DNA from 3 places in the Rhizobium sp. AAP116 genome. Region 2 is predicted to be linked to each of the others. Evidence: riboswitches for the same ligand, from Rfam matches in the RefSeq annotation. Region 2 holds a riboswitch; each other region holds the start of a gene.

Region 1 (2,261 bases), on a different contig from region 2:
GATATGGATGCAGGATTCGGTGAGTTCATAGACCTTGATCTTGAAGGGCTCGAGCGTTTCGGGCGTCACCTCGCCGCCGACCTTCATCCCGTAGTTCCAGCCGGCAAAATAGAAATCGGCATCGGCGTTCAGCAGCACTTCCTTGGTCGGGTATTTCGGCGAAAGCTCGGGCAACTCCTTCACGCCGTCCCGCAGCCCCTCATCCAGCGTCTTCCAGCCGGAGATCCCGGTATAGCCGACCATGCGGTCCTGCAGTTTCAAGGCCAGCATCATCTCGGTCAGGTTTACGTCATTCGAGATCGCGCGCGCCGGAGGTGCGTCGAACGTGACGTCGCGATCGCAGCTCTTGACCGTCACAGGATAGGCAAATGCCGATGAGGCGGCGAAGACCGAAGCAAAGAGCGTGGCAGACAATAGAAGACGGGAAGCCATAGTGGCGGATCCTTTCAAAATCAGGTCAAGGCAAGGGAAAAGGAAAAACGATGGGACCGAGCGCCCTCCGCCTGTTGACGGGCGGCGAGGACACCGAAGGTTCCGGACAGGGCCTGTTCGGTCAGAACAGCTTCCGGTGGGCCGAACGCATTCATCCGGCCGCCATGCATCAGGGCAATATGCGTTGCAAACTCGGCGGCGAGGTTAATGTCGTGCAGCGTCGTGATGATCGTCAGGTTCAAAGCGCCGAGCAGATCGAGGATCTCGAGCTGGTGACGGATATCCAGATGGTTGGTCGGCTCGTCGAGTATGAGGATTTCAGGCTTCTGCGCCAGCGCACGCGCCACCAGGACACGCTGCTTCTCACCTCCCGACAAGGTCGAGAACTGCCGGTTCGCCAGCCGCAGCAGATCGAGATGGTCGAGCGCGTGCTCTGCTTCGGCCCGGTCTTCTTCGCTCCAGCCCGCAAGGCCTTCGCGCCAGGGAACGCGCCCCATCATCACCACGTCGCGGACGGTGAACGGGAAGTCGCCCGGCATTTCCTGCAGAACGACCGCCACCCGGCGGGCAAGTTGGCGGGCACTCATCTGCCAGATATCCTGACCGCCGACCTCGACGCGCCCCTCTAGCGGACTGACACCGCGATAGAGGCAGCGCAGAAGCGTGGTCTTGCCAGCCCCGTTCGGCCCGACGATTGCCAGCCGGTCGCCTGCATCGAGGGAGAAGGAAACGCCTCGGACCAAAAACTGGGATGACTTCGGCCCCCAACCGATATCGGTGACCCGGATCGGGCAGCCCTTGCTGGTACAGCTCATGGGCGGGCCTCATCGAACGACGAAACGTCGAGCGTTACGCCATGGCCAAGGCCGATCGCCCGTCCCTGCGCTTCATGATCTGGAAGGAAATGCATGCCAGTCCTCCGCAGGATTTCTCCGGAGGCAAAATGGCATGTGGTCGGCGCGCCAGACGGCGCAGCGCAAAAGCCAGTTCGTATCCATCGGAACACCCCGTCCGCTTCGTTTTCTTCACTTGACGGCAGGTCTCCTGGCTCGCGGATATGCGCTTTCCATTTGCCTTCCCACGGTGACCCGCAGTGGCCCGGCGCTTTCACGCCGCGAGAATGGACAGCAATCCGCTTACAGTTGCGGGGGCAGCCACGGTCTTGGTCCCTATTGGGTCGTCCTCACCGTGTTCCCTATTAATCCCCTCGGAGTCATCCGGCGGGGAACCGTCACTGCTTGCATAGGACCTGCAGCCCCTGGCGGTCAAGCCTGGATCTTTTCGTTATGTAATATCGTTACGTCTATAGATCCGAATCCGGGTTGTCCACCTTCAAAGCGCATCCGCCCTCAGATTCTCAACGGAGGTCATTACCTCTCAGGGGCAACGAAGTTCTCATCGATCAGACGCGCGCCTCTCTGCCGGGTGGTGTAGCGCCAGATCCACTGAACACTGACAAGCAGGCGTTTCTCGAAATTGACCAGCAGATAGACATGGACGATGGCCCAGAGCAGCCAGGCGAGACGGCCCTTGAGCTGCCAGGAGCCGAAATCGAAGATGGCTGCGTTTCTTCCGATGACCGCCGTGTTGCCGCGATTACGGAAACGGAAGTCTGGCACAGCCGCTCCTTTCAGGAGGTTGGCCTTGAGCGCTTTGCCGAGGAACGTCCCCTGCTGTTTGGCCACCTGTGCGAGCGCGGGCAATGCTTCGCCATTTTCTCCCAAAGCCAGCGCGGTATCGCCGATGGCGTAGACCCCGTCCATGCCATCAACCGAGAGGTCGCACGCAACCGGCAAGCGCCCGCCCGGGCCCGGCGAAAGGCCAAGCCA
Region 2 (2,261 bases):
CTCTTTCGGATCCACTGTCTGGAATAAAAGTCCGTTGTTGCGGAACGAACGGTCGATGGTCATCGCCTTGGCCTCCGCCTCCGGCTTGATCGCCACGGCGAAATACATCCGTCCGTAATTCTGCTTGATCTGCTCGAAGAACACCTCTTCCCCACCGAGTTCGGCAAAGAAATTGGCGATGTAGAAGGCCCATTTGACATCGGCATACTGCGCGAAATTCGTGCGTGCCGCCGTCACGTGACAGTAGCCCAGATGTGGGCTGTTGTTCAGTGTGCGGTGGAAGATGACTTTGGGGAACTTGATCGAACGGTGAAAGCCGTTGATGCGCTCATGCGTCGTCTCGGCCGCCCGCTCCAGCCGCCGCCCGGTCCGCGCCGCAACTTCCTCATAGGAAAGATACCGGCGCTCGTCCGGCAGCCAGTCCTCGCGGCTGCGCGAGATCCGACCGGTTCTCAGGAACTCGGTATGGACTGCCTTTGACGAGGGCGGCGTTTGCGTTTCCGCTTTGGGAGCCGCGTAGTATCTGAGTTTCTGCATCTTGACGCTCTGACGGTACCCGGACTGATTGCTTGAGCTTAACGCAGCATGGTTAATCATGATTTGATGGTATTCTACATCAGCGAGGTTTCGCGAGGCTTGCCGCAGTGCAGTTCCGTGCAACTGCCTTAAATCGCTCGTTTGCGCCATGATTTCAGCGGCCAGAGAAACGCAGCCGCCGCACCTCCCGGAAAACAATGGGAAATTCCCGAGCTTGCCGCCCTTTATCGTCGCCTGTGGGATGTCGCAAACGATTTGGGCCGTGTCGTTCTGCAATGCAGCGGAGGCCCGCGGCCTGTGATTAGATGCAGGCAAGCTCGAGGTGCTGCCCTGCTAGGGAGGGTAGGAAATCGGGAAGCCGGTCAAAATCCGGCGCTGCCCCCGCAACGGTGGTGGAGAATGCGTTTTGGCAGAAGGCCACTGGGGGTAACCCTGGGAAGGCGCCGACGCGGTCCGCAAATGGACCACTCCTGAGCCCGGAAACCAGCCTTGGCAGACGGACATTTGAGGTTGCGGAGGGCGACCAGAGATAGCCATGCACACCGCCTTCCCAGGGCGACGGCAGGCTGCGCTCTCATCTCCCCCGAGTTTTTGAAACACGAGGACGACATGGATCTGCAGGCCAACGTGCTGCGCCAGCTGAAGAACCGCCGCGAGGGTTTCTCGCTCGAACAGCCATTTTACATCGACCAGGACTACTTCAAGCTCGACATGGAGATGATCTGGTATCGCGACTGGCTGTTTATCGGCCATGATTGCGAGATCCCGCGCGCCGGCAACTATTTCACCGCCCAGATCGGCGACTACCCGGTTGTCATCGTCCGCGGCAAGGATCAGGTCATCCGCGCCTTCCACAACACCTGTCGCCATCGCGGCCACCGCGTCTGCACCAAGGACAAGGGCGCAGCTGCCAAGCTCGTCTGCCCCTATCACAACTGGACCTACGACCTCGACGGATCGCTCGTCTTCGCCCGCCAGATGGGTGAGACTTTCGATAAGGCCGAATTCGGCCTGAAGACCGTCCATTGCGAAAGCGTCGGTGGTTACATCTTCGTCTGTCTCGCCAACGAAGCCCCTGATTTCGCGCCGATGCGCGCCTCGATCGAACCCTATCTGCGCCCGCACCGCCTGTGGGAAGCCAAGGTCGCCCACAAGAACACGATCATCGAGAAGGGTAACTGGAAGCTCGTCTGGGAAAACAACCGGGAATGCTACCACTGCGCCGGCAACCATCCGGAGCTCTGCCGCACCTATCCGGAAGCCCCGACCGCAACCGGCGTCCAGGGTGCGGGTGACGATCCCTTCATCTCCGAGCACTGGGCGCGCTGCGAAGCCGCCGGCCTGCCGTCTGCCTTCAACATGGACCCGTCGGGCCAGTTCCGCACCGCCCGCATGCCGCTGATAGAGGATGCCGAGAGCTACACCATGTCCGGCAAGCGCGCCGTGAAGAAGCCGCTCTCCGCAGACGTGCCGATCAGCCATATCGGCACCATGCTGCTTTTTCACTATCCGACGACCTGGAACCACATTCTCGGGGACCACGCGATCTCCTTCCGCGTCCTGCCGCTTTCGGCCGAAGAGACGGCCGTCACCACCACCTGGCTGGTCAACAAGGACGCGGTCGAAGGCGTCGATTACGACCTCGAAGAGCTGACCCATGTCTGGAACATGACCAACGATCAGGATCGGTCCATCGTCGAGGAAAACGCGTTTGGCATCCGCTC
Region 3 (2,261 bases), on a different contig from region 2:
AAACGAGAGGCTGCGTCAGCGACGGTGCCCGCCACGGCGCGCGTGCTGGATGAGGCCAGCCTCAACGTACGCCGCGTCGGCCCGGCCTTTCTCCCCTCCGACAAGGGCACGATCGACCTCAGGAACCCGGCGACGTCAGGTCCACAGCCGCTGCAGGAGTGATCGGCCGTTCCGCGATCTGCCCCCAGCTCTCCTCGAAGATCAAATCGTCGAGCGGCAATCGCTTGCGCCATCCCTTCACCTCGAGCTCCGGCGTCGCATAGAGTTCGTCGACATAGCCGAGGCAAAGATAACCGATGATCTGGACACGGTCCGGGATGCCGAGAAGCGACTTCAGTTCGGCCTCGTGAAAAATGCTGACCCAGCCTAGCCCGACCCCTTCCGCACGGGCGGCGAGCCAGAGGTTCTGGATGGCGCAGACCGTGGAGAAGGCGTCCATCCTGACATCATGGGTGCGTCCGAGGACCACCGGACCTGCGCGATCGGGATCACAGGTAACGCAGATATTGAGCGGCGCCTTGCGGATGCCTTCGAGTTTGAGGGATCGATAGGCGTCGCGACGGTCGGCCGGAAACATCGCCTCGGCCTCCTCGTTCGCCCGCAGAAACGCCTGCCAGATGGCCTCGCGCTTTCGAGCAGAGCGGATCAGCAGGAAACTCCAGGGCTGCATGAAGCCGACGGAGGGTGCAGCATGCGCCGCCTCAAGCAGCCGTCGTACCAGGTCGTCCGGCAGCGGATCGGGAAGGAACTGGTCGCGGACGTCGCGACGCGTGTGAATGGCCCGGTAGACGGCCTGTTTGTCCTGATCGGCAAAGGGCGCCGTCCGGACGAGGAACTCGTTCGGTCTGTCGTGCATCGTAATCCCCACAATGCGCAACCACCCGCCGTCCACGCGGGAAAGGTCTATCTCGCCAGGCCGGTCTTCTGACTGGGCATCATCCAGGATGCGCGCCTTCCCGGATTGCTCCAGTGGCCGGGTTTCCCCTCGCGCATCATGTCCGCCTTACAGCGTTGGGCACGTGCCGGAATCTCGCCAGCTTCCCGATTCTCTCACCTAACGGTAAGCACCTGACGCCGGATCAATACCGCAAGAACCAGCCGCAGGACAGAGTGGAATGCGACAGGCTCAAGCCTCGACCGGGAAGTAGCGGACAAAGGCGAAAGCCGATCCGTCCGGCGCCCAGTTCGGGACATTGATCGAACCCTGACCGCCGAAAAACTCGATGAGTGTTTCGACATTGCCGCCATCGACGTCCATCAGTCGAAGCCGAACCTGCTTGTCGCGCGGATGACCTTCGACATCGGCATCGTAGGAGAGGAAGAGTATCTTCTTCCCATCCGGCGAAGGATGCGGGAACCAGTCACCATAACCGTCTGAGGTCAGCTGCTGCAGGTCGCTGCCATCGCTGCGCATGCGCCAGATCTGCATGGTGCCGGAACGGCTGGAGTTGAAATAGATCCACTGTCCATCAGGCGTGTAATCAGGGCCATCATTGTGCCCTTTGCCGTTCGTCAGCCGCCGCTCGGACCCGCCCTTGGTCGATATGGTATAGATATCGAAGGCGCCGTTGCGCTCGCCGCAATAGGCAAGCTCCTTACCGTCCGGCGACCAGCCGTGCCAGTAGGACGGCATTTTGTCGGTGACCTGACGCGGCTCGTCATCACCATCACCCAGCAGGTAGATGCAGGACTTGCCGAAAAGCGTATGATCGGAAAACGCGATCGAGGCGCCATCGGGCGAGATCCCATGATCGTTGTTGAGCCGCACGGCAAAACCCGTGTCGATCAGTTCCGGCTCGGGATCGTCTTCGTCGAGCGGCAACGCATAAAGAAGACCATCGCCGTTGATGACGAGAAACTCGCCATCGCGCGACCAGTTGGGCGCCTCGACGAGGTCATCCGTCTGCCAGACGACCTCGCATTCACGGGTCGTCATATCGTAGATCTCGACCGAACTGCGCATCATGGTCTCCTTGGAAAAGTCAGTCTGCGGTCGAGCGATTTTCCATCGCCTGGCGCAGTTTGGCGAAGATCGCCCGGCCCGTCTGCTCAACATGAGCACTGCGCCATTCGGTGTAGAAACCCCAGATCAGGCTGACGTTCAGCGTGAGGAACCCGATGCCGAGCATCTTGAAGCTCCCGTCCCACAGGCCGTAGCAGCCAATCGCGATCGAGGGCAGGAAATAGGCGGCGCCCGAGAGCGTCCGGTACAGCCCGCTATCCTGATTGTCATGCGCTCCGACAGCAAAGATATAGCTGCG

What was found. A riboswitch is a leader RNA that binds a small molecule or an ion and turns the genes downstream of it on or off. The one in region 2 is predicted to bind cobalamin.
Region 1: linked by a shared signal. The riboswitch ahead of IP85_RS09050 (ABC transporter ATP-binding protein) and the one ahead of IP85_RS06685 (aromatic ring-hydroxylating dioxygenase subunit alpha) in region 2 are both predicted to bind cobalamin.
Region 3: linked by a shared signal. The riboswitch ahead of bluB (5,6-dimethylbenzimidazole synthase) and the one ahead of IP85_RS06685 (aromatic ring-hydroxylating dioxygenase subunit alpha) in region 2 are both predicted to bind cobalamin.

The regions. Positions count from the first base shown of each region.
Region 1 covers NZ_LJIB01000011.1:151,839-154,099, reverse strand. The annotation lists gene IP85_RS09055 (ABC transporter substrate-binding protein) at 1-432, opposite strand, end outside; gene IP85_RS09050 (ABC transporter ATP-binding protein) at 453-1,247, opposite strand; cobalamin riboswitch at 1,449-1,680, opposite strand; gene IP85_RS09045 (NAD(P)/FAD-dependent oxidoreductase) at 1,803-2,261, opposite strand, start outside.
Region 2 covers NZ_LJIB01000007.1:269,770-272,030, forward strand. The annotation lists gene IP85_RS06680 (DUF6656 family protein) at 1-537, opposite strand, end outside; cobalamin riboswitch at 841-1,044, shown strand; gene IP85_RS06685 (aromatic ring-hydroxylating dioxygenase subunit alpha) at 1,147-2,261, shown strand, end outside.
Region 3 covers NZ_LJIB01000030.1:24,825-27,085, forward strand. The annotation lists gene IP85_RS17860 (DUF2865 domain-containing protein) at 1-162, shown strand, start outside; gene bluB (5,6-dimethylbenzimidazole synthase) at 119-856, opposite strand; cobalamin riboswitch at 897-1,087, opposite strand; gene IP85_RS17870 (TolB family protein) at 1,127-1,963, opposite strand; gene IP85_RS17875 (hypothetical protein) at 1,983-2,261, opposite strand, start outside.